2 regions of the Streptococcus sp. 27098_8_113 genome follow, and region 2 is predicted to be linked to the other one. Evidence: riboswitches for the same ligand, from Rfam matches in the RefSeq annotation. Region 2 holds a riboswitch; the other holds the start of a gene.
What was found. Region 2 has a riboswitch for preQ1 ahead of O3644_RS09610 (nucleoside hydrolase). Riboswitches for the same ligand answer to the same signal wherever they lie in the genome.

Region 1: another riboswitch for preQ1. It lies ahead of O3644_RS01535 (QueT transporter family protein); the one in region 2 lies ahead of O3644_RS09610 (nucleoside hydrolase).

What each region holds. Positions count from the first base shown of each region.
Region 1 is NZ_JAPVZU010000002.1:37,370-49,876, forward strand. It holds gene O3644_RS01510 (hypothetical protein) at 1-52, shown strand, start outside; gene O3644_RS01515 (hypothetical protein) at 49-1,128, shown strand; gene O3644_RS01520 (MarR family winged helix-turn-helix transcriptional regulator) at 1,475-1,924, shown strand; gene O3644_RS01525 (B3/4 domain-containing protein) at 1,933-2,640, shown strand; gene O3644_RS01530 (GtrA family protein) at 2,705-3,145, opposite strand; PreQ1 riboswitch class II at 3,174-3,296, shown strand; gene O3644_RS01535 (QueT transporter family protein) at 3,294-3,809, shown strand; gene ligA (NAD-dependent DNA ligase LigA) at 3,911-5,869, shown strand; gene O3644_RS01545 (diacylglycerol kinase family lipid kinase) at 5,878-6,837, shown strand; gene pulA (type I pullulanase) at 6,852-9,149, shown strand; gene O3644_RS01555 (LTA synthase family protein) at 9,285-11,486, opposite strand; gene O3644_RS01560 (class I SAM-dependent methyltransferase) at 11,848-12,507, shown strand, end outside.
Region 2 is NZ_JAPVZU010000020.1:12,704-25,210, forward strand. It holds gene O3644_RS09555 (ABC transporter ATP-binding protein) at 1-326, shown strand, start outside; gene O3644_RS09560 (ABC transporter ATP-binding protein) at 323-2,062, shown strand; gene O3644_RS09565 (PLP-dependent aminotransferase family protein) at 2,105-3,388, opposite strand; gene O3644_RS09570 (transcription repressor NadR) at 3,527-4,039, opposite strand; gene O3644_RS09575 (ECF transporter S component) at 4,078-4,602, opposite strand; gene O3644_RS09580 (zinc ribbon domain-containing protein YjdM) at 4,810-5,148, shown strand; gene O3644_RS09585 (Pr6Pr family membrane protein) at 5,157-5,783, shown strand; gene pyrR (bifunctional pyr operon transcriptional regulator/uracil phosphoribosyltransferase PyrR) at 6,070-6,597, shown strand; gene O3644_RS09595 (uracil-xanthine permease family protein) at 6,594-7,874, shown strand; gene O3644_RS09600 (aspartate carbamoyltransferase catalytic subunit) at 7,931-8,848, shown strand; gene O3644_RS09605 (LytS/YhcK type 5TM receptor domain-containing protein) at 8,996-9,562, opposite strand; gene O3644_RS09610 (nucleoside hydrolase) at 9,567-10,544, opposite strand; PreQ1 riboswitch class I at 10,666-10,710, opposite strand; gene O3644_RS09615 (RidA family protein) at 10,844-11,227, shown strand; gene rapZ (RNase adapter RapZ) at 11,295-12,185, shown strand; gene O3644_RS09625 (YvcK family protein) at 12,182-12,507, shown strand, end outside.

The sequences.
Region 1 (12,507 bases), on a different contig from region 2:
TCTTCAGAAGAAAATAATAAGGAATGTAGAACAGAAGGGGGGAGAGAAATGAAGAAAGTACTACTAATAGTCGGATCTGTCCTGTTGGCTGTTCTGCTTCTATGGGGCTATCATAGTTATCAACAATCAGAGCGGGCCAAGCAAGAACGCCAAAAATATGAAAATATGGATTACTATACAGGAAAATGGGAAATTGATTCTTATGAATTTTTAGAAGATGGCAGGGGAGTGGCCGTGCATTGGAAGTCGCTGAATCCAGAAGAAGACAGGTTGTTTGCCAAATACAATCCAGAGGTGGCTGAGAATTTTTTAGGCGTTCATGGGGCCTCCAATCAACGCTATATTGTTCGTGATTATTTCCATAATTCTACCTATAGAGGGACACAAAAATTACCAAAAGAGGATCCCGAAGTTTATTATGCTATGTCCATTTATCGAATAGGTGATCGAAAATTGGAAGGGAGTCAACTCGATATTTATAAACTTGTAGAAGACTATAACCCTGATTATATACCCGAAAAAACTGGTGGTATTATCGAAAAGGATGGTAAGGATTATATACCGTTACAAGTATACAAACGAGGATGGGAGCTATCACAAAAAAAACAATTATGGCTGAATTTAGAAATCAAGCAAATTGAATGGGAAGATACAAAAATACAACAGTTTCCTAAATCGCCGTCGGTAGATTTAGGTCCTTTAAAAGAGAGACTGAAAGAGATGACGACGAATTTGTTAACATCTACAGCGTATGATTTGTGGAATCAAAATAAATTGTCTTTTCGTCAAGATGTATTGAAGGGAAGTGTTTTGGAGACAGCTGCGCCTAAAGTTTATCAATTATTAAGTAAGCAAGATTCACAGTTTTATCTCTTAATTGATTCTAAGATATATAACGATGAGATTTATGGAGATGTCCCACAGTTTCTCGATTTGTATCAGCTTTTTGTCCCAGCTAATACAAACCTTTACGAAGGGTTGACGATTCCAGCCGAACTTAGCAAGGATGATCAAGAACATTCAGTCAATACCAAAGAAGAATTTGACTTGTATTACGATATTGCCAGAGACCGCGAACTGAACAAACAACGCCGAATATTAGTTGAAAAAGGAGAACTAGGAGGATAAGAAGGAGCTTGCTTTGGCTGTAGCTTCCGAACAGATAGTACCGGATCTACCCGAGATTAAAACATATTCCAAACGATTTGCCTTCTCTTTTACTTATATAATCTGGATAAGATAGCTACTGAATACGGTCTTATCCCATTTATCATTTATCCTAGCGTAATGATTCAAAAGTGAGGCTAAGACTTTTTCCTAGCCTCTTTTTTGATGGTCTGGATAAGGGAAAGGCGGAAGAGTTCTGTGCGGGGGTTTAGTTCTATATAGAATTTTTCTAAGATAAGTATTTCTGAATAATTTTTTATTGCATTTGCAATAAAAATCTGTTATACTATCTTCAGAAGGAGGAGGTATGTCAATTTTACGTGAGATTGGAATCATTGCTCGGGCCTTGGATTCCATCGCTAATATTGAGTTTCGTGACATAGATTTGGCGCGGGGGCAGTATCTCTATCTGGTGCGGATTGCGGAGAATCCTGGGATTATCCAGGAGGAGCTGTCAGACTTGCTCAAGGTAGATCGCTCGACGGTGGCTCGTTCAGTCAAGAAGCTTGAAAGCAAAGGATTAGTGGAACAGCGACAAGCTGCCAATAACCGCAAGAACAAGGAATGGTTCGTCACTGAAAAGGGTGCGGCTCTCTATCCTTTCATCCTGGCGGAAAACGAATATTCGGAGCAGGTTGCGTTGGAAAAATTTTCAGAAACTGAGCGGAAAGAGTTAGAAAAGTTGCTAGTTCGCGTCCGAGAGAATATTACCAAGGACTGGGAGCTGGTCAAAAAAGGTCAGAAAAGAAATTATTGAGGTAGAACATGAAAATTGCAGTTGAAAATGAATTTTGGGCTTTGTTTCCAGAAGCGCAGATTAGTGTCTTAGTGGTCAAGGGGCTGGATAATAAAGTGGATGAAAGTAAGGATCCTTATTTTAAATCCCTGCTGGATAAGGGCGCAAAGCGAGCAGCAGACTTTATTCCAGATGAGAATTTCACTCAAAATGATGTCATTCAGGAGTGGCGGCAGGCTTTCAGCAAATTCAAGACCAAAAAAGGAGCGCGTTCCTCTATCGAAGCCCTACTCAAGCGGGTTAGTCAAGGACGGGAATTTAACCCCATCAATCCTTTAGTAGATATTTATAATAGTGTTTCCCTCTCTTATGCGGTTCCATGTGGCGGTGAAGATTTGGACAAGATTGTCGGTGGCCTTTATCTGGGTAAGGCCAAGGGTGGCGAAGCCTTTTTCCCACTGGGATCTGAGACTGATGCACCAGCTTTACCGGAAGAAATCATCTACTATGATGATGAGGGAGCGGTCTGCCGTTGCCTTAACTGGCGAGAAGCGCAGCGGACCATGCTGACAGAGGAGACCAAGGAGGCTATCTTGGTTATCGAGGCTATCAATGGAGAGCAGGCAGCGCGTGCCAAATCAGCTATGACGGAACTCCAGACTCTAATTGAGGACTATTTTGGTGTCAAAGGTGATATTACTCATCTGACAGCTGAGTATCCAAGTTTGGAAATATAAAATAAAATTGGACCAGAATTATCTGGTCCAGATTTGTTTTTATAGGAGAGTAAGCCGAGTCATCTTATTTTGCCTTGTTTTTAAAGACAAAAATCTTGCTGAAGACGTAGTTGAGAATGATAATCAGCACTTGAGCTATCAAGGTTTCAATGGTGTTGACCATCTTAATATCGTTGTGGACGAATTGACCGATAATCTGCGGGAAGCTAGTGACAAAGATAAAGGTTAGCAGTAAATTCAAGGCCATAGTAGCCAGGCGGGCTGTGAAAAATTTGACCAATCGCACTGGCCAGCCCTGTCTATTTTGCTTGAAAACGATAGTATCGTTGGTCACAAAGGCAAAGAGAATACCCAGAATATCACCAATAATCGTAGCCAGTAGTTCGTTTCCCGTCAGTTCATAGCAGAGCATCCGACTGACAACGGATACGACAGTGGTTGCCACACCAAAGAAGAGGTAGGATAGAACCTCATTGTCAAAGAATTTTTTAATCAAAGTTTTCATAAGCATAGTCTATCACATTTCTAGGATTTATGCTATACTAGTGAAGTTGTCGATTTTGGGGAGATAATTTTCCCGTTTGACGCAACCCTTGGCGCTTAACTTCTTTCGCCAAGCATATTACACGCGCTCATGCGCTAAAGGAGAAAACATGAAACAAGAAAACTTATCAGTCCGTGATTTGGTTCAGATTGCCATTGTTGCTGCCATTTATGTGGCCCTTACGATTACGCCCCCTTTAAATGCTATCAGCTACGGTGCTTACCAGTTCAGAATTTCTGAAATGATGAACTTTATGGCCTTTTATAATCGGAAATATATCATGGGAGTGACCATCGGCTGTATGATTGCCAATCTCTATAGCTTTGGAATTATTGACGTCTTTGTCGGCGGTTGGTCAACTTTAGTCTTCCTATCACTAGGTGTTTACCTCTTTAGTCGCTATAAGAATCAATACCTGATTAAAGATTTGATTCGTTTGGATCACTTCTATTTTGCGATTTTCTTTTCTATTTCGATGGTGACAATCGCTGCAGAGTTGTATTTCTTGCAGGGCTTGCCATTCTTCCTGACTTGGTTCACAACGGCTATTGGAGAATTTGCTTCTTTGATTGTTGGAGCTATCATTATTAACCAGATTGCTAAAAGGATTGATTTGACAAAATAAGACAGTAGAGAGCGGATTTCCGCTCTTTTTATGTCCTCTTTTTTAGTGAGAATTCGGAACAAATAGAGGAAGATTTTGTGTATTTGTGATAAAATAGAAGTATGAAAGAAAGAATGTCAGAATTAGTCAAATTGCTCAATCGATACGCTCATGAGTATTATACGGCAGATAGGCCAAGTGTATCAGACAGCGAGTATGACAGACTCTATCGTGAGTTAGTGGAGTTAGAAGAAAAGTACCTAACTGATATCCTACCTGATAGCCCAACGCATCGGGTGGGTGGGAAGATTTTAGAAGGATTTGAAAAATATCCACACCAGTATCCTCTCTTTAGTTTGCAGGATGCTTTTTCACGTGAAGAATTACTAGCCTTTGACCAGCGGATTCGCAAGGAATTTCCTCAGGTTTCCTATATTTGTGAGCTCAAGATTGATGGACTTTCTATTTCCCTGACCTATGAAAAGGGAATCTTGGTAGCAGGGGCGACTCGGGGAGATGGCTCTGTTGGAGAAAACATCACTGAGAATCTCAAGCGAGTCAAGGATATTCCACTGACTTTGAAAGAGCCGCTGGACATTACGGTACGCGGAGAGTGCTACATGCCCAAGGCTTCCTTTGATGCGGTTAATCAGCTGCGGCAGGAGAATGGCGAGCCTGAGTTTGCCAATCCCCGCAATGCGGCAGCAGGAACCTTGCGGCAGTTGGACACAGCAGTTGTGGCCAAGCGTAATCTAGCAACCTTCCTTTACCAAGAAGCCAGTCCGACTGAGGCCGGCAGCCAAGAAGCAGTTTTGAACAAGCTAGCTTCTTTGGACTTCTCAGTTAATCCGATTCATTTTCTAGCGGATTCGATTGATGCCGTTTGGGAGTTTATCGAAAAGATTGCCAAAGAGCGGGACAGTCTGCCTTATGAGATCGACGGTATTGTCATCAAGGTCAATGACCTGGCGGTGCAAGAAGAACTTGGCTTTACGGTCAAGGCACCTAAGTGGGCCATCGCTTATAAGTTTCCAGCTGAGGAAAAGGAAGCCCAGCTTCTGTCTGTTGACTGGACAGTCGGCCGGACGGGAGTTGTGACTCCAACGGCGAACTTGACGCCAGTTCAGCTAGCGGGGACGACTGTTAGCCGAGCAACCTTGCACAATGTAGACTATATTGCAGAGAAGGATATTCGTCAGAAAGACACCGTTATCGTCTATAAAGCGGGGGATATTATTCCTGCTGTTTTGCGCGTGGTGGAGTCCAAGCGGGTCTCAGAAGAGGCTTTGGAAATACCAAGTCACTGTCCGAGCTGTGAGAGTGAGCTGGTGCATTTCGAGGACGAAGTGGCTCTGCGTTGTATCAACCCTCTCTGTCCAGCTCAGATCAAGGAAGGCTTGATCCACTTTGCCAGTCGGGATGCGATGAACATCACGGGTCTTGGTCCAGCAGTGGTCGAGAAGGTCTTTGATAAGGCCTTGGTCAAGGATGTGGCTGGAATTTATCGACTTTCTGTAGAAGATTTGCTGACCTTGGACGGCTTTAAGGAAAAATCAGCGAATAAATTGTATACTGCCATTCAAGCTTCCAAGGAAAACTCAGCAGAGAAATTGCTCTTTGGTCTGGGAATCCGTCACGTGGGAAGCAAGGCTAGCCGGATTTTGATGGAGAAATTCCACGATATGATCAAGTTGTCACAGGCCAGTCAAGAGGAAATATCTTCCATTGACAGCCTAGGGACAGTTATCGCTCAGAGTCTACATTCTTACTTTGAGCAAGAAGGTAGTCAGCTTCTCTTGCGGGAATTGCAAGAAGCTGGCGTCAACCTAGACTATCTAGGGGAGAAAGTGGCAGCTGATGCCGCTCTCGCTGGTAAAACAGTCGTATTGACCGGAAAATTACAAAAATTAACACGGAATCAAGCTAAAGAAAAATTGCTGAGCTTGGGTGCAAATGTCGCTGGAAGTGTGTCTAAAAAGACAGATTTGGTGGTGGCAGGTAGCGATGCAGGCAGCAAATTAACCAAAGCTCAAGAACTTGGGATCGAGATTCGAGACGAGGACTGGCTAGATAGCTTGTGAGGCTGAGTATGGAAAATAAAATAAAAAAAGCAAGATTAATTTATAACCCAACTTCTGGGCAGGAAATTATCAAAAAAAATATTGCCGAAGTCTTGGATGTCTTGGAGGATGTGGGATATGAAACCAGTGCCTACCAGACGACTCCAGAGCCTTTCTCTGCTCAGCGAGAAGCTGAAAGAGCAGCAAGAGCAGGTTTTGATTTAGTTATAGCAGCTGGTGGAGATGGGACTATCAATGAAGTAGTGAACGGGGTTGCAGGCTTAGATGTGCGCCCCAAGCTGGCTTTCATCCCAACTGGTACGACCAATGATTATGCGCGTGCCTTGAAAATTCCCATGGGAGATCCGGTGGCTGCGGCTCGAATTATCGAAAAAAACCAGACGATTCAGATGGATATCGGCCGGGCTTATGGCAGCAAATACTTTATCAACATTGCGGCGGCAGGTACACTGACAGAGCTGACTTATAGTGTCCCTAGTGAAGTCAAGACCCGTCTAGGCTATCTGGCTTATGTAGCTGAAGGGGCTAAAATGCTGCCACGCTCCAAATCCCGTAAGGTACGGATTGAGCATGACCATGGTGTTTTTGAGGGCAAGATTTCGCTTATCTTTGCAGCCTTGACTAATTCTATCGGAGGCTTTGAAAAACTAGCGCCAGATACCAAACTGGACGATGGAAATTTCACCTTGATTCTTGTAAAAACGGCTAAGTTGTTTGATATGCTTAGTCTCATCATACAGGCAATTAATGGTGGTCAACACGTGACGGATGCCAATGTTGAATATCTGAAAACCAGCAAATTGAAGCTAGAAGTATTGGATAAAAAGGCACCCTTTATGTTGAATCTGGACGGTGAGTACGGAGGAGATACACCAGTAGAATTGGAAGTTTTGCACAATCATCTGGAGTTTTTCGCCAATATAGATGAAATCGATGAGAGCGCTCTTTCCTTAGAAAAATTAGAATGAAGAGATAAATGAAAATGCTAGACTATAAAGTCATTGTCCATTACCACAATCCTAAGGGAGATTACTTTTCTTATGATTTGTGGCAGTGGCAGACAGATCAGTGGGGAAAAGAAGCACCTTTTTCTAAACTAGATTATTTTGGTATCCAGGGAGAACTATCTTTTAAAAGTTGGGAGCCTCTTAGTCAGGCTCATGTGATTGTCAAGCGTTCAGACTGGTCCAGCCAATCTTGCGACTACCACATTGATTTATTGCCAGTTCATTTGCCCACAGAGGTTTGGTTGATTGAAGGAGATCATCAGGTTTACTATTCCTTGCAAGCGGCGACGACGAGCCACCAATATTCGCGGCGACGTCCTCATAATTTCGATGTGGCCATGCGGTCGGATTATTTTGATGAATGCTGGGGCTACCAAGGCTGGCTTGGGCATCGTCTGCAGGGGCAGGTAAATGAGTTTAAAGTTTGGGCTCCGACAGCCAAAAAAGTTGAATTGCTAGTCTATGAAACTTCTGATAATCAAGCAGCCGTTTATAAAGAATTCCCTATGGAAAAGGGCGAGATTTACTCGCACGATCATGCTAAAAATACAATCGGAGTTTGGTCAGTAGAAGTGCCAGAAGATTTAGCTGGCAAGGCCTACCAGTATCATGTTCATTTTGAAAACCAGCATTTTTTGACGCGAGATCCTTATACAATTGCCACCAGTCCAGATGGCAAGCGCTCAGCTATTGTTACCGAACAGGACAAGACTGTTGCTGGTTTTAAGGTATGTCAAGGCAAGGAGGCAACTTGGCGTTTAGATAATCCGAATCAGGCGGTCATCTATGAGATGCATATCCGAGATATTAGCAAATCGCCTAGTTCAGGTGTCGCAGAACATTTGCGAGGGACTTTTTTAGGTGCTTGTCAAAGCGGCACTAGAAATAGTCAGGGAGATCAGACTACTTTTGATTACATTCGCAATCTAGGTATCAATGTCGTGCAGCTCCAGCCGGTTTCTGACCGACACAAGGACTATGACGAAAATGGCCAAGTTACTTATAACTGGGGCTATGATCCACAGAACTACAATGCACCAGAAACCAGTTTTTCTTCTAATCCGGATGATCCAGGTCAGGCCATCCGAGATTTGAAAACCATGATTCAGGCTTACCACGATGCAGGGATTTCTGTGACCTTGGATGTGGTTTACAATCATATTTATTCGACCTTTGACTCCGCCTTTCAGTCAACAGTTCCCGATTATTACTACCGGATGAATCCCAACGGTTCTTTCCAAAATGGTACCGGAGTCGGCAGCGAGACGGCCAGTGAGCATGAAATGTTCCGCAAATTCATGATTGATTCACTTCGCTACTGGGTAGAAGAATTCAATGTGGATGGCTTCCGTTTTGATCTGATGGGAATCCATGATGTCACCACCATGAATATCATCCGAGAAGAAATGGATAAAATTGATCCACGGATTTTGCTTTATGGTGAAGGTTGGGATATGGGAACAGGCCTGATGCCAGAGGACAAGGCTAAGAAGGACAATGCTTATCAACTGCCACGGATTGGCTTTTTCAATGATACCCAGCGTGATGCGATAAAGGGAGCTGAAGTCTACGGTGGTCTGAAAGCTGGTTATGTGAGCGGACAAGCGACGGAGGATATCATAGCCAAAGCCATTTTGGGTAGTAGTGAGTTGGGCTCCTATTTGACACCAAGCCAAGTTCTTAATTATGTGGAGGCGCATGATAATTTCAATCTGCATGACTTGCTGGTTGACTTGCACCCAGAAGATGATGAGGTCACTCGGACCAAAAGAATTGAGCTGGCAACAGCTATGAACTTGCTTATGCAGGGTATGGCATTTATGGAATTGGGCCAAGAATTTTCCCGCACAAAATTAGTAGGAACAGGCGAAGAGGGCCAAGTCCTGCCTAGCGATCGTGACAGGGCAATGAATAGCTACAATGCTCCCGATGCTGTCAATCAAGTGAATTGGGAATTGATCAGCCAACATAAGGAGAGTATTGACTATATCAAGCAAATTATTCACTTAAAGACAAGTCAGAAGGAATTTTCTTATCAAACCTATGAAGAGATTTACAAACATGTCTTTGTAAGAGAAGCCTTTGCTGGCAGTGGTATCGTCATTTTTGAGATTAAAGATGAAAAACATTATGAAATCATTTTTAATGCAAGTGGACTGCCCTATTACCTTGAGAATGCGGATCATCTACGTTTATTGGTCGGAAATAGTCGTCATAAGAGACCCTTCTATGTGGAGAATCTGACCGCTTCCGTTTTTGAAGTGATTGCATAGTATGAATAAAAATAAGAAAAGATTGAAGACAGGCTTTGCAGCTTAAGTCTTCAATCTTTTTTTGTGCTTCAAAAATAAAAAAACTCTCCCTCAACATTTTTCAATGTTTTAGGAAGAGTTGAGTAGCCTCATAGATTAGGGACTGACACTTGAACTGGAGGAGCTAGAAGAGCTGGAGGACTCTCCGCTAGTTCCCTCTTCGCTGCTAGTACTAGAGTGAAATTGTTCTGGGTGAAGTGCTCGATAACTTGGTGAATTAAAGAGATCCACAGAGGATACACCGCCACGTTTGGAATAAAGGCTAGTCGATTGATCACCTTTTTCTTTCTCAATGGCCTTGAGGGCTTTCAAAGAGTTGATGTAGTTGTAATCATCAGGATTGACTTTTCCTAGGTTATTGCCCGTATAAAAGCGGAATAGGTCCCCTGTCTGAATAGCATCGCTCATTTTCAGCTGTGTATTTGCGGCTGTTCGGATAGCTTCTAGTTCAGCCGTTGTTGACTCGTCTGGCAGAGTGATCTCCTCACCAGTTTGTGTGTTGTAAATGCGGCCGCTATAACTTGTGTATTTTGGTGTTACAAAGTTATTGGTTGAGCGGAAGGCCACGATTTGCTGGTGCTGAGGTGAGAGGAGGTCTTGCCCGACTTGGAGGTAATTTTTGGAGTCAATCCCCAATAAATGCTCCAAGGTTGGCAGCATATCGATTTGTCCGCCAAAGGTATCGATGATTTTTCCCTTTTCCATTCCAGGTATCACGACCATGTATGGCACTCTCTGCAACATGGCGTTGTCATAACTAGACCAAGTCTCAGAATTTTTATTGATCAAAGGTGCCAGAGCTGGATTACGAGAATTAGAAATTCCATAGTGGTCACCGTAAAGGACGATGATTGAATTTTCATAGAGTCCAGATTCTTTCAGGTAGTCAAAGAAGGCTTTGACAGCGGAGTCGAGGTAGTTTGCTGTTGCAAAATAGCCATTAATGGTTTCGTCTTTGGTATCTGCCAGTGGGAAACCAATCTCATCGCCAATCAGACTGGTCGTATAAGGATAGTGATTAGAGACGGTGATGTATTTGGCATAGAAAGGCTGCTGCAAATGTTCCAGATACTTGATGGAATCTTTGAACATAATTTTATCGTTCAAGCCATACTGGAAGGAGTTGGTCTCGTCTTGCTTGGTAAAGTAAGACGCATCGAAGAAATAATTATAACCCCATTGCTTGTAGGCAGTGTTGCGGTTCCAGAAACTACCTGTATTTCCATGGAAAACAGCAGATGTGTAGTCTCCATTTTTTGATAAGATAAAAGGTGCTGCTTGTTGGGTATTAGTACCGCCATAGTTTACCATGAAGGAGCCTTGGTTGAGACCAAAGAGACCTGTTTCAATCATGGTCTCAGCATCGGAAGTCTTCCCAGCCTTGACCTGGTTAAAGATGTTTGAAAAGGCTAAAGTTGAGTTGGAGTGGTAAAGGGAGTTAAGGAAAGGCGTAACTTCATATTCCTTGCCCTCCATCTGCAGTTTATAATCAATCAGAAACTGCTGGAAGCTTTCTAGATGGACATAGATAACATTGCGACCTTTGGCAATGCCGTAGTATTCAGAGTTTGGCTCGGCATAGTGAGTTTGGATATATTGTTGAACGGGTTCTAGATCCTTGGCAGAGGCTTTGGAACGCTCTTTATTAGCAGCATAGGTTTGATTAGCACTGTAGCCGAGAAAGGCAGGAAGACCAAGAGCGCGAACGACATAGTAATTTGAAAATCCGCGTGTCAGGAGCTCAGGACGATCAATTTCTGCTAGGAAAAGATTGGCCGAAAAGAGCATCGCTGATAGGGACGTTACAGCAAAGCTGGCGCGGAAATTAAACCTACGATGATCCAAGCGGATATATTTTTTATAAAAAAGCCAGCCTAGAATTGGGAAATCAATGATATAGATAGCATCCCAAGGGCGGAAGAGCTCCATGGCTGCTGCCCCGAGGCCTGCAGACACCTTGCTGGAAGCCAACATAGTATTGACTGTCACAAAGTCGGTAAACTCACGGTAGTAGATGGAGTTTGAGACCAACCAGACAAAGAGCATGATGTAGATAGCCGTGCTGACACAATAAAAAAGCTTAGTCGGCTTGATATAAAGAGCAAGTCCAATCAGTAAAAGGCCGATGGGGAAAGGGTTAATCAGAGCCAGAAAAATCTGATAGGCTCCTTGAATATCTAAATTAAAATCAACAGTATAAGCCCACATGGTTTTTAACCAATAAATCGTGAGCAAGCTCAAGACGAAACCGAGCCTTGTACTCATAAAATTGAGTAAATTCTTGGTTATTTTTTTCACAGAAAGATACTTCCTTGTCTTATTTCCTAAAAATTCTCTTTTTCTAAGTATATCACAATTTTTCAAGTTGAGGAAAAATTGAGGTGATTTAGTGTTTAGTTTATTTTATTTGTAAAGTAATTTAATAAGGGCAATTATTTCCTAGCTTCAAGATTGTTCGCAAACATACCTAAGATTAGACAGGATTTGTTTCATGATAGATAGTGGAAAGTGTGAGTAGGGGAAGCTTACTCAAAAGCCGCCTGATAAAATAAATATTTAATATATAAAATGTTGAAAATTTCTTCTACTAAAACAAGTAATATTTGAAAATAATAAATATGCTTTGAGAATTTTCACAATATTTGGTATAATAATGCTTATGAAGAAACTTACTGTTAATAAGCAGACAGAGGAAAAGTTGGGAAAAGGAATTTTAGTTCTAGATAAGAATGATTTTCCAACTCTTTCATTCACCGATCAATGTGTGGAATTGCATAGTCAGCAGGGGAAGTTCTTGGGAACGGCTTATCTCTCCTTACAAAATAAGGGACTTGGCTGGCTGGTTTCCTATGCTAAGGTAGAGCTGAACTCCGCTTTCTTTCAGCATTTGTTTGAAAAAGCTAAAGACAAGCGTTTTTATTACCGTCATGCAGAGGATACGACAGCCTATCGCCTGTTTAACCAAGAAGGTGACGGTTTTGGCGGTTTTACGGTTGATATCTACGAGAAATATGCCGTTTTTTCTTGGTACAATTCCTTTGTTTTTTCAATCAAGGACCAGATAGTGGCTGCTTTCCAGCAGGTCTTTCCTGAGGTCACTGGAGCTTACGAGAAGATTCGCTTCAAGGGCTTGGACTACGAGTCTGCCCATCTCTACGGAGCAGAAGCACCAGCCTATTTTACGGTTTTGGAAAATGGCGTGCGCTATCAAGTCTTCATGAATGATGGCCTGATGACTGGGATTTTTCTGGACCAGCACGAGGTGCGGGGGAGTCTGGTTGACGGCTTAGCTAGCGGAAAAAGTCTGCTCAATATGTTC
Region 2 (12,507 bases):
GTCAAAAGCAGCGTTTGGCTATGAGCAGAGCCCTCATCACCAATCCAGAAATTTTGATTTTGGATGATTCCTTGTCAGCAGTGGATGCCAAGACTGAGCATGTGATTTTAGAAAATCTCAAGCAGGAACGAGCTGACAAGACGACCATTATCACTGCCCATCGTCTGTCAGCCATTGTCCATGCGGATTTGATTCTAGTTTTGGAGAATGGCCGTATTAAGGAGCAAGGTAGCCACCAAGAGCTGCTGGCAGCACAGGGCTGGTATGCCCAAACCTATCAAAATCAACAATTATATGAACGCTTTGAGGAGGAGTCTGCAAAATGACAACACAATCAACTTTTAGACGCCTCCTAGGCTATATGTGGCGCTACAAATGGATTAGTCTGCTGGCTCTAGCCTTTATTTTTGCAACGACTCTAGTGACAACGGCCTTGCCACTTTTGGCTCGTTCTTATATTGACCAGTTTGTCAGCCGAGAGGCAGCCACAAATGGGCTGTATCTGCTGGGGATTTACTACGGTCTCTTTCTTTTGCGGGTGCTCCTTACTTTTCTGGGGCAGTATGCTTTTGCACGAGTGGCTTATAGCATTGTCCGTGATCTTCGGCAGGAAACTTTTGCGAATATGCAGCAATTACGTATGGCTTACTTTGACCAGACTGCAGCAGGGGCTATCGTTTCTCGCTTGACCAATGATACCCAGTCAGTGGCTGATATGTTTAGCAGTATTTTTTCAAATTTCCTTAGCTCCATGCTTATCTTGGTTGTGACAATTGCAACCATGCTGGCTCTGAATTGGCGGCTGACTCTGCTGATTGTCCTCTTTTTGCCCATCATGCTTGGCTCGATTATCTTGTATCAGCGGCTGTCCAATCGCTTGCTCAAGCAAGTCCGAGCCAGACTGAGCGACCTCAATGTCAAACTTTCTGAGAGTATTGAAGGGATGCGGATCATCCAAGCTTTTGGTCAAGAAAAACGGCTAATCGAAGAATTTGAAGCAATCAATGGGGAACACCTAGACTTTAGCAACCGCTATCTGAATGTGAACAGTCTCTTTCTGCGTCCAGCTATGTCCTTGCTGAAAATCTTAGCTTATGCCCTTATTTTGACTTATTTTGGCTTGAGTTGGCAGGTGGCTGGAGTGACTGCTGGTGTCATGTATGCTTTTATCCAGTATGTCAATCAGCTTTTCAATCCCTTGATTGATGTCATGCAAAATTACTCTGTTCTTCAGACATCGATGGTGGCTGCGGAGCGTGTTTTTGAACTCATGGATCGTCGAGACTTTGAGCCTGAACAAGCAGAAGAGGGACCTGAGATTCAGGCAGGAAATATTGACTTTCAGCATGTGAGCTTTTCCTATGACGGAAAGAGAGAGATTCTAAAGGATATTTCTTTTAGTGTCAAGCAAGGTGAGACGATTGCCTTTGTCGGGTCAACGGGTTCGGGCAAATCCTCCATTATTAACCTTTTCCTGCGTTTTTATGAATTTGAGATAGGGAAGATTCTTATCGATGGCAGAGACATCAGAGACTATAGTCAAGCAGAGTTACGCCGCAATATCGGTCTTGTCTTGCAGGATCCCTTTCTCTACCACGGCACCATTGCCTCCAATATCCGCATGTATCAGGAAAATCTATCGCAAGCAGAGGTCGAAGAAGCAGCTCGCTTTGTCGATGCCCATGACTTTATCAGCCATCTAGCTCAGGGATATGATAGTCCGGTTACTGAGCGTGGCTCCACCTTCTCTAGTGGCCAACGACAGCTTTTGGCCTTTGCCAGAACCATCGCAACCAAGCCTAAAATCTTGATTTTGGACGAAGCCACTGCCAATATCGATTCAGAAACTGAGGAGCTGATCCAGCATTCCCTCCGGAAAATGCGGCAGGGTCGAACCACTATTGCCATCGCCCATCGGCTGTCTACGATTCAGGATGCCAATTGCATCTACGTTTTAGATAAAGGGCGCATTATTGAGTCTGGTAGCCACGAAGAGCTTCTGGCACAAAATGGGACCTACAAGAAAATGTATCAGCTGCAGGCTGGGATGATGGATGCCTGATAAACAAGGAGAAATTCAAACAAAAGTTGTAGGACAATAAGCCTACAACTTTTTTAGATAGTCTTTCAATTTTTCCAGATTTTCCTTTAAATCATCAAACCGTAGCTTAGCATAGTGGTAGGGGCAGGTCTCAATGTAGCTACTTTCAAAAAAGTCCAGCGGAAGCCTGCTATGTTTGAGGGAACTGACTGAGGGGAGGGATTGGAGGTCAAAAATCACGCCATCGGTTGTTAACTGGTGGGGTAGAGGGAAATGAAGGTCGTCCAAGAGGGATTGTGCCTTATTTTTTTCTGCTTCCAGTTGGTTCAATAATGCCAGACGATTCTTTTCAAACATCAGATTGTCAATATAGAGGGAGAGAGCTTTTTGCATGATGAGGTTACTGTCGTAGTCAACCGCTATTTTATAGGAGAGGAAGGTTTCTCGAATCTGAGGTGGCAGAGCCAAGGCAGTGATGCGCAGGGCGGGAAAAAGGCTGGTGGAAAAAGACTTGATATAGAGAACATGCTGGCTGTCATCTAGATAGTAAAAAGGCAGTTCTCGCTTACTATCAAAGTCGGCCAGATAGTCGTCTTCAACGATATAGACATCATAACGCTCAGCAAGGGCAAGGATTTCTTCCTTTTCCTGACGGCTGTAGGAATGTCCTAGTGGATAGTGGAAACGGGGAATCGTATAGAAAAACTTGATTTGTCCTGTTTGAAAAATCCTCTCTAACTCGTTTAGGTCAATCCCAGTTGGTTTACGATCAATGGTCTCATAAGGTAGTTTCTGGTTTAGCAGTAAGTCGTTGATCCGATGGTAGGTGGGCTGCTCCACCAGAATGGTCTCTTTGCTATTAGGAAAGTCGATCTGAGAGAGAATGTAGAGGGCTTGTTGGGTACCGGAAGTCAGAATCAGATTATCTGCAGAAGTGTAGACTGCGGAATCCAAGAGTAAGCGCTGGACCGACTGTCGCAGCTCCTCTAGTCCTTCTTGCTGGGAGTAGTAGTTAAAAAGATAGTTTTCTCGACCGATCAGCGTTTCATTGACACAAATACGAAAGTCTTCGTAGGCTTGATGGCGGTCGTCTGTCACAGCTAACTCGATATCTTCCTTTTTATTTTGGTCATTTTCCAAGACATAGTAGCCGCTCTTAGGCACGGCATAGATGTACTTCTGATAACGAAGCTCAATCAGAGCCTTCTGGGCAGTGTCCTTGCTGCAACTGTAGCGGTCTGCCAGCTTGCGGACGGAGGGTATCTTTTGCCCCGTACTAAGCCTTCCCTTTTCAATGTCCCTAATAATTTTATCCATGATGACTTGGTATTTTGTTTTTGCTGCCATTCTGTCCCCCTACAGATTTCTTTCTCTTATTCTACCTTATTTCTAGGAAGTTGACAAAGTTTCTTGTTCATTCAAAATATAAAAACCAGCCTTGACTTTCCTTCAAAACTGGTTCAATCTAGAATATTTGCCTCGTGCTTATTCTTGCAGAAAGCCCAGTGTAGCTAAGGCTTCCTCGATATAGTCTAGGTCCTGCTGAGAGTCCGCTTCGATTAGATGGTAGTGGACTCCATTTGTTAGCTCGGATAAAGCACGAAAATCGCTCTCTGAGACTTGTTCTAAAAATTGCTGCACATCGCGACGGCAGGTCAATTTCAAATAGGTCTGGATTTCCCCATAGACAGGATGCTCAATCATGATATTTTGCACCCGTCCGCCATTATCAACGATAGCCAAAAGTTCGGCTTCGATATCGTCGGCCTTATGCTTGAGTTTAAAAAGGCGGTGAAAATGAGCGGGTTCATTGCTTTCTTTATAGAGATAGCCCCTATTGGTACTGATAATCGGAGCACCATCAGCCCGCAGCAGGGCAATATCCTGAACGATAATCTGGCGAGTGACATGAAATTGTTCCGCCAAAAATTGTCCGTTTAAAGGTTGCCGAGCTTCTTTTAAAAGCTCTAATACATCATTTCTTCGTTTTTTTGTCATATCTTCATTGTAAATCAAATCTCTAGAAGATTCAAGGTTTAGCGAATCTTTTTCAGAGCCTGATAGACAAATTTGGCAATGACAAAGTCCACCATGCTATGAACGATTGTACCAAATCCAACTAAACCGAAGAGGATATAGAAGGCATTTGCCGGATAGGCTGTTGTCGTATAAAAGAGAATGCAGACCACTACCTCACCAAAGGCATGAATCAGGGCCAGCACGAAATTAAAGATCCAGGTCGTTTTCTGATTGTCCAATATGCCAGGATGCTTTTGCAGGTAAAGAGCTCCGATAGTACCGAAGAGTAGGTGAGACAGGGCTCTCAGGGTGATGATGAAAGGAAGACCGGACATGAAAAATCCGATGGTAGAGCCGAGAACGACAATCACTGTCATGAGTGGTGAGATGAACATAGCCAGAAAGATTGCAACGTGGCTGGCTAAAGTGAAGGAAGCAGGCGGAATGACAATCTTAATCGGCATAACCAGCGGAATAACGATGGCTAGGGCAGTCAAGAAAGCGGTCAGTGTCATAAACTGATTTTTGGATGTTGGTTTCATAATAAACTCCTTTTAGTTACTGTATATACACTAGAATAGTACATTGTTTTGTCATAAAAGTCAAGAAAGTTTTTTAAAAACAAGTGATTTTCTTTGTCCATTTGTCAAATAAGATAAAATATCGTATAATAAGACGGTAAAATATGGCTGTCATTCGGTTCTTATTTTTTTCTGAATGTCTGTCCACTTATAAGGAGAAATGATTTAATGAATAATTTACCAAATTGCCCAAAATGTAACTCAGAATACGTTTATGAAGATGGTGTCCTCTTGGTTTGTCCAGAATGTGCCTATGAATGGGATCCTGCAGAAGTTGCAGCAGGAGAAGCTGGTCCAGTGGCTATTGATGCGAACGGCAACCAGTTGGCCGATGGTGATACAGTTACCTTAATCAAGGACTTGAAAGTCAAGGGTGCTCCTAAGGATCTCAAACAAGGAACGCGCGTGAAAAATATCCGCATCGTCGAAGGCGACCACAATATTGACTGTAAGATTGACGGATTTGGTGCTATGAAGCTCAAGTCAGAATTTGTCAAGAAAATCTGAGAAGCGCTATGAATAAAAAAGTAATTCTTGCTTATCGCCTTCTTCTTCTGGTTTTGGCCTTTGTAGGAGTCTATCTGGAAATTGCTAAACTTGGCGTGGGAATGCTAATGTACTACACGGTCTTGTCTAATCTTCTGGTTCTATTATTCACCGCCTATCTCATTTTTAGAATGTGGACGGACAATAACTGGGAGAGTTCCAAGCTGTTGCGCGTGAAGGGCGGCGTGACCATGTGTATCATGATTACCTGCGTGGTCTATCACCTGCTCCTAGCTCCGATTGCGACCGATTTTTATCGGCTGGAAAATTTCCTTTGCCATTATATTGTGCCTCTCATGTTTTTCTTTGATACTCTTGTATTTGATAAAACTCGGCAGTATCGTTGGTTTGATCCCATTTCTTGGACAAGTGTTCCGCTGATTTACATGATTTTTGCCCTTATTAACGGCTTTTTCTTGAAAATTGATATTCCCAATGCCAAGGATAAACCCTTTCCCTACTTTTTCCTTAATGTCTATAAGCACGGTTGGCCTTATGTTATCAAGATGTGCTTGATTATCTTTGTGGCCTATCTGGTCTTTGGTTTTATTTTTTACGGAATCAAATCTATTTCATTTTCAAAGAAGAAAGCTTAGAGTATTATAGTAGGAAATAGAAAACAGATGTTCTCTGTTTTTTATTTTGTTGAAATGGATTAGCAATTTATCGTGAAAAAAGTTCATTTTTTTCTTGAAATGGAATTGAAATTGTGGTATAGTTATAAACAATTAAATAGTCCTTTAATTCTATCCAGAGAGATAGGCAAGGAGCAAAGTAAAAATGATGGGTGGAGTGTGACAAGTGCGTCTTGTTTCAGCCTATCTCTATTTTCTGAGGTCTCCTTGCAAAAGGAGGCTTTTTTAATGTTTTTAGGAGGTTTAGATGAAGACAAAGGAAGTTGTCGATGAGATCACCATGAATCGTGCCATCACGCGAATCACCTATGAAATCATCGAGCGCAACAAGGATTTAAGCCAAATCGTTTTGGCAGGCATTAAGACCAGAGGTGTCTTCATTGCCAAACGCATTCAGCAACGACTGGCTCAGCTTGAGAAAATTGAGATTCCAGTTTGCGAAGTGGATACAAAGCCCTTCCGAGACGATATCAAGGTCAAGGAAGACACGACAGTGATTCCAGTTGACATTACTGATCGCGAAGTGATTATCGTTGACGATGTGCTCTATACAGGCCGGACTATCCGCGCAGCCATTGATAATCTTGTCAGCAATGGGCGGCCATCACGCGTCAGCCTCGCTGTTCTAGTGGACCGCGGGCACCGTGAGTTGCCGATTCGGGCAGACTATGTTGGCAAAAATATTCCAACGAGCCACCTTGAAGAGATTATTGTTGAAATGACTGAAAAAGATGGTCAGGACCGAGTTCTGATTGTAGAGGAGGAGACAAGATGAGTCAAGAAGTTAAATACGATGTCCATGATATGCCAAAACCTGGATTACTCTTAGGACTTTCATTCCAGCATTTATTCGCCATGTTTGGGGCGACAGTGTTGGTTCCGATTCTGGTGGGAATTGACCCAGCAGTAGCCCTGTTTTCAAGTGGTTTGGGAACGCTGGCTCACTTGACAGTGACCAAGTACAAAATCCCTGCTTATATGGGTTCCAGCTTTGCTTATATCGCTGCCATGCAAATCTTAATGAAGACAGATGGGATTGCTGCGGTTGCGCAAGGTGCTATCACGGGTGGTTTGGTCTACTTCATCGTGGCCCTCATCGTGAAATTCGCAGGGAACGCCTGGATTGATAAGATTTTGCCACCAGTAGTGGTAGGGCCTATCATCATGGTGATTGGTCTGAGTCTGGCGGGCACAGCCGTTGGCGATGTGATGTATAAGACCGTTGGAGACCAGAAGGTCTACGACATCACCTACTTTGCTATCGGGATGGTAACCCTTCTCTGTGTTATTCTCTTTAACATCTACGGTAAGAAAATCGTTGGTATTATTCCAGTTCTGCTGGGCTTGATTGTTGGCTATATCTTCGCTCTGATTGTCGGAGCGGTGACAGGTCAGGAGATTATCTCTTTTGCCAACGTGACAAAAGCTTCTTGGTTCCACGTTCCGCCGATGAATCTTCCGTTTATAGATTATGATTTTAAATTATATCCAAGTGCAATTCTAACAATGGCACCGATCGCCTTTGTAACGATGACAGAGCACTTTGGGCATGTAATGGTTCTGAATAGCTTGACAGGCAAGGATTTCTTTAAAGAGCCTGGTTTGGATAAGACTTTGGCTGGGGATGGTCTAGCTCAGGTCATCGCAGGTATCTTTGGTGCTCCGCCAGTAACCAGCTACGGTGAAAATATCGGGGTTATGGCGCTCAATAAAATCTACAGCGTTTATGTGATTGCTGGTGCTGCTGTATTGGCTATTGTCATGAGTTTTGTTGGGAAAGTGTCTGCCCTGCTCCAATCAATTCCAAGTCCAGTTTTGGGTGGCATTTCCATCGCCCTCTTCGGGGTAATTGCTTCCAGCGGTTTGAAAATTCTGATTGAAGCCCAAACCAATTTTGACAACAAAAAAAACCTGCTGATTGCCAGTGTCGTTCTGGTATCTGGTATCGGTGGTCTGACCCTGCAACTATCAGGTCTGCAAGTTTCAGGAGTTGCCTTGTCAACTGTTCTCGGAATTGCCCTCTACCTCATCCTGCCAGAACCTAAAAATTAGGCTGACGAGATTGCTACATTTGTCCAAAGTTTTTAATAAAAAAGGAGTATAACATCATGTCATCAAATCAAATCGCACTTAAAAATCTTGTATCTATGGAACACCTTACGAACGAAGAAGTAATGGCCCTGATCAAGCGCGGGATTGAATTTAAAAACGGCGCAAAGGTTCATTATGATGAGCAGCATATCGTTGCAAACCTCTTCTTTGAATCTTCAACTCGGACTCACAAGGCTTTTGAAGTAGCAGAATTAAAACTTGGATGCGACCTGCTTGACTTTGATGTCAAGACAAGCTCAGTCAACAAGGGAGAAACCTTGTACGACACGATTTTGACTATGTCAGCTCTCGGTGTAGATGTCTGTGTCATCCGTCACCCTGAGGTCGATTACTATAAAGAATTGATCGAAAGCCCAACGATTACAACTTCTATCGTAAATGGTGGTGATGGTTCTGGTCAGCACCCGAGCCAAAGTTTGCTTGACTTGATGACAATTTACCAAGAATTCGGACATTTTGATGGTTTGAAAGTAGCCATCGCTGGTGACCTTGATCACTCTCGTGTAGCCAAGTCTAATATGCAAATCTTGAAACGTCTTGGCGCGGAGCTCTTCTTTGCTGGTCCAGATGAGTGGAGAAGTGCGGAATTTGCTGACTATGGTAAATTCGTAACGATTGACGAAGTGATTGACCAAGTGGATGTCATGATGTTCCTGCGCGTGCAGCATGAGCGCCATGACTACAACTCCATTTTCTCTAAGGAGAATTATCATAAACTCCACGGTTTGACGCAAGAGCGCTATGATCGTATGAAGGACACTGCGATCCTGATGCACCCAGCGCCTGTCAATCGCGATGTTGAAATTGCAGACCATTTGGTTGAAGCTCCAAAATCTCGAATTGTAGAGCAAATGACAAATGGCGTCTTTGTCAGAATGGCAATCATTGAGGCTGTTCTCAAGGGACGCAATTAATCTCAGAATGTAGCTTGTGAGTAGGCTTGGACTCAAGAAGAGTCTGCCTACTCCTTTTTTAAACTTAACCTTAAAAACTTATAAAAAAACAAATGTTAAAATCAAAAGAACTACTCGAAATCATGTTTTCTGAGTAGTTCTTTTGATTTATGCATTGCTGGATTTTGCAAAGATTCTTGGGATGACTTTTTTGAGTTGTGGGATGAAGACGAGGCTGACCCCAATAACGATGAGGCGGTCTGCATAGTCGGTTAGCGCTTGGACGATGATGGTGCTGGTGACCAGATCTAGGCCGAATCCATGTAAGCCCTGAACGATAATACTAGAGCCGCTTGGGGTAATTCCTTTGAAGACTATCACAGTAATCAGAGAGGCCAAAGCAGTTGCTGGCAGAGAGACTAGAACTGTTCTCCAGAGAAGATTTAGTCTTGGTTTTGAATCAGCAGTGAAAAAGACTGAGACGAGCAGAGCCAAAAGAATGGCTACTGGAGAGAAATAAATAGCAGAAATGTCCGTTGTAAAAGCGCTAATAAGAGCACTGGCAACCGCAGTTCCTACTCCCACAATAGGTCCTAAAATGAGGCTAGCCAATATCGTTCCAAAAGTATCCAAATAAACAGGAAGTTTTAGAAAAAGGGCAATGTTAGCTCCGATATAGTTTAGAGCGATGCAGATAGCTGTAAATGTGATGGTAAATGGTGTTGTTTTTTTCATAATTTTATCCTAAATTTAAAGTTTCTAGATCTTGGCAGATGATTTCCTTTGACGTGTTGAGTATCACGGAGAGAAAATCCTGAAAGAAGAGGTGGCTGTTTACTTGGGTCAGCACCTTAGCATTGGCTTCCTTACCATAAAAATGATAGGCATCAACCAGCGTTTGTCCCATGGCAATGCCTTCCGTTGCAAGATCGACGAAGGAGTTAAAGCCTTGGCAAAGGTCTTCATGCAGGAAATGGGCAACGGCCAAGGGATCGTTGATGACACAGCCGATGATATGTTCATACTCCCAATGAAAATCCCAGTAAAAACGAGTGATTTTTCCGATAAAGTCAGCGACTTCAGGATTGATAAAACGCATATATTTCAAGAGATTAGGCGTCAAGACAATCTTTCGCGTGACATCTAGACCGACCATTTCGATCTTCTTTCCAAGTTTTTCGTAGGTTTCTTGGGCTGCATGCGGATCGCACCAGTAGTTGTACTCCGCTACGGGTGAACAGTTGCCGTGCGATTTGTAGCTGCCGCCCATGGTGACAAATCGGTCTAGATGTTGCCCAAGGTTAGGATTTTTCCTAAGAGCCAAAGCAATATTGGTCAAAGGCCCCAGTGCAATGATGGAAGCGTCACTATTTTTCTGGAAATAGTCAGCCAGAAAGTCATAAGCTGCTTGTGGCTGGGCTTGGGTGGAGCTGCTTCTTGTTATCCCGCTTTCCCCCAATCCATCCATGCCGTGGGTGTCCTGAGCGGAGACGAAGTCACGAACCAAGGGCTTGTAGGCTCCTGCATAGACTGGAATATCTAGCCGATTCAGCCTTTCTAGGATTTTAAAGGCATTTTCAAGACCAAGTTCTACTGGGACATTTCCAGCAACTATGGTCAAAGCAACGACCTCTAAGTCAGGGTGTTGCAGGGCATAGAGCAGGGCTAGGCTGTCGTCTATGCCGGGATCGCAGTCAATAATAACTTTTCTTTTCATAGGTCCTCCTTTTGAGAAATAAAATAAGGCTGAAACCTCCGTCTCAACCTCTCAGTTAGTTCTGCCAAAGTGGCAGGACACCAGAAAAAACTATGCGCAATTACATTACTTTAGAATATAAGGGTACTTAGTTTTTTATACTGGGAAGTTTGCGAACCAGTCCAAAACAAGTGTTTTGAATTATGCATTTACTATCATAAAGAAAAATCTCCTAAAAGTCAATGGGAAGGAGGACAAGAATAGTCAGTCTTTTGACTTTATGATATAATAAGTAAAATAAAAGAAATGAGGAGAATACAATGGCAAAAATAGTACAAACAGATAAAGCACCAGCAGCAATCGGACCATATGTTCAAGGAAAAATCGTTGGCAACCTTTTATTTGCAAGTGGTCAGATTCCTTTGTCACCAGAGACAGGAGAAATTGTAGGTGCAACGATTGAAGAGCAGACCCAGCAAGTTTTAAAAAATGTAGGAGCTATTTTGGAAGCAGCTGGAACAGATTTTGACCATGTGATCAAGGCAACCTGTTTCCTAAGTGATATCAATGATTTTGTGCCATTTAATGAGGTCTACAAAACGGCCTTTAAAAGCGAGTTTCCAGCTCGTTCGGCAGTAGAAGTGGCTCGCTTGCCTCGTGATGTAAAAATCGAAATCGAAGTCATTGCTGAGATCGTAGAATAAATGATTGGGACCGGGAGAAGTTTCCCGTCCTTTTTTAGAAATAAAATGTTAGACGAAGGGAGAAAGAATGGCTGAACACAAGATTCAATTAGTGATTGTGACAGGAATGAGCGGTGCCGGAAAGACTGTCGCTATCCAGTCTTTTGAGGATTTGGGTTATTTTACCATTGATAACATGCCGCCGACCCTAGTACCAAAGTTTTTGCAGTTGGTCGAAGGAACAAAGGACAATGATAAGTTGGCTCTGGTTGTTGATATGAGGAGTCGCTCCTTCTTTTTGGAGATTCAGGATATTCTGGATGAGCTAGAAAGAAGCACGGAAATTGATTTTAAAATTCTATTTTTGGATGCGGCCGACAAGGAGTTGGTGGCTCGCTATAAGGAAACTAGACGCAGTCATCCCTTGGCCGCCGACGGGCGAATTTTAGATGGTATTAAACTGGAGCGCGAACTTTTAGCTCCTCTGAAAAATCTCAGTCAAAATGTTGTAGATACGACGGAACTGACACCACGGGAGCTCAGAAAGACCATCTCTGAACAATTTTCAAACCAGGCTGATCTGCACAGTTTCCGCATCGAGGTTATGAGTTTCGGTTTTAAATATGGTTTACCTCTGGATGCGGACTTGGTTTTTGATGTGCGTTTCCTGCCAAATCCCTACTATAAACCTGAGCTGCGCAATCAGACAGGCTTGGACAAGGATGTCTTTGACTATGTCATGAACCATGCGGAGTCAGAAGAGTTTTACCAGCATTTGCTGGGCCTGATTGTGCCGATTTTGCCCGGCTATCAAAAGGAAGGAAAGTCTGTACTGACTATTGCAGTTGGCTGTACAGGTGGACAGCACCGTAGTGTGGCCTTTGCACAGCGTTTGGCGGATGATTTAGCGAAAAACTGGCCAGTTAATGCCAGTCATCGCGACAAAAATCGCCGGAAGGAAACGGTGAACCGCTCATGAGAAAACCGAGAATTACAGTTATCGGCGGCGGTACAGGAATTTCAGTCATTTTAAACAGCCTGCGGAAAAAGGATGTGGAGATCACAGCCATTGTCACAGTAGCAGATGATGGCGGCAGTTCTGGTGAGCTGCGTAAGAACATCCAGCAGCTGACGCCGCCGGGTGACTTGCGAAATGTTTTGGTCGCCATGTCTGACATGCCAAAGTTTTATGAGAAGGTCTTCCAGTATCGCTTTGCCAAAGGAGACGGCGTTCTAGCAGGTCATCCCCTTGGGAATCTGATTATTGCAGGCATTTCCGAAATGCAGGGTTCGACCTATAA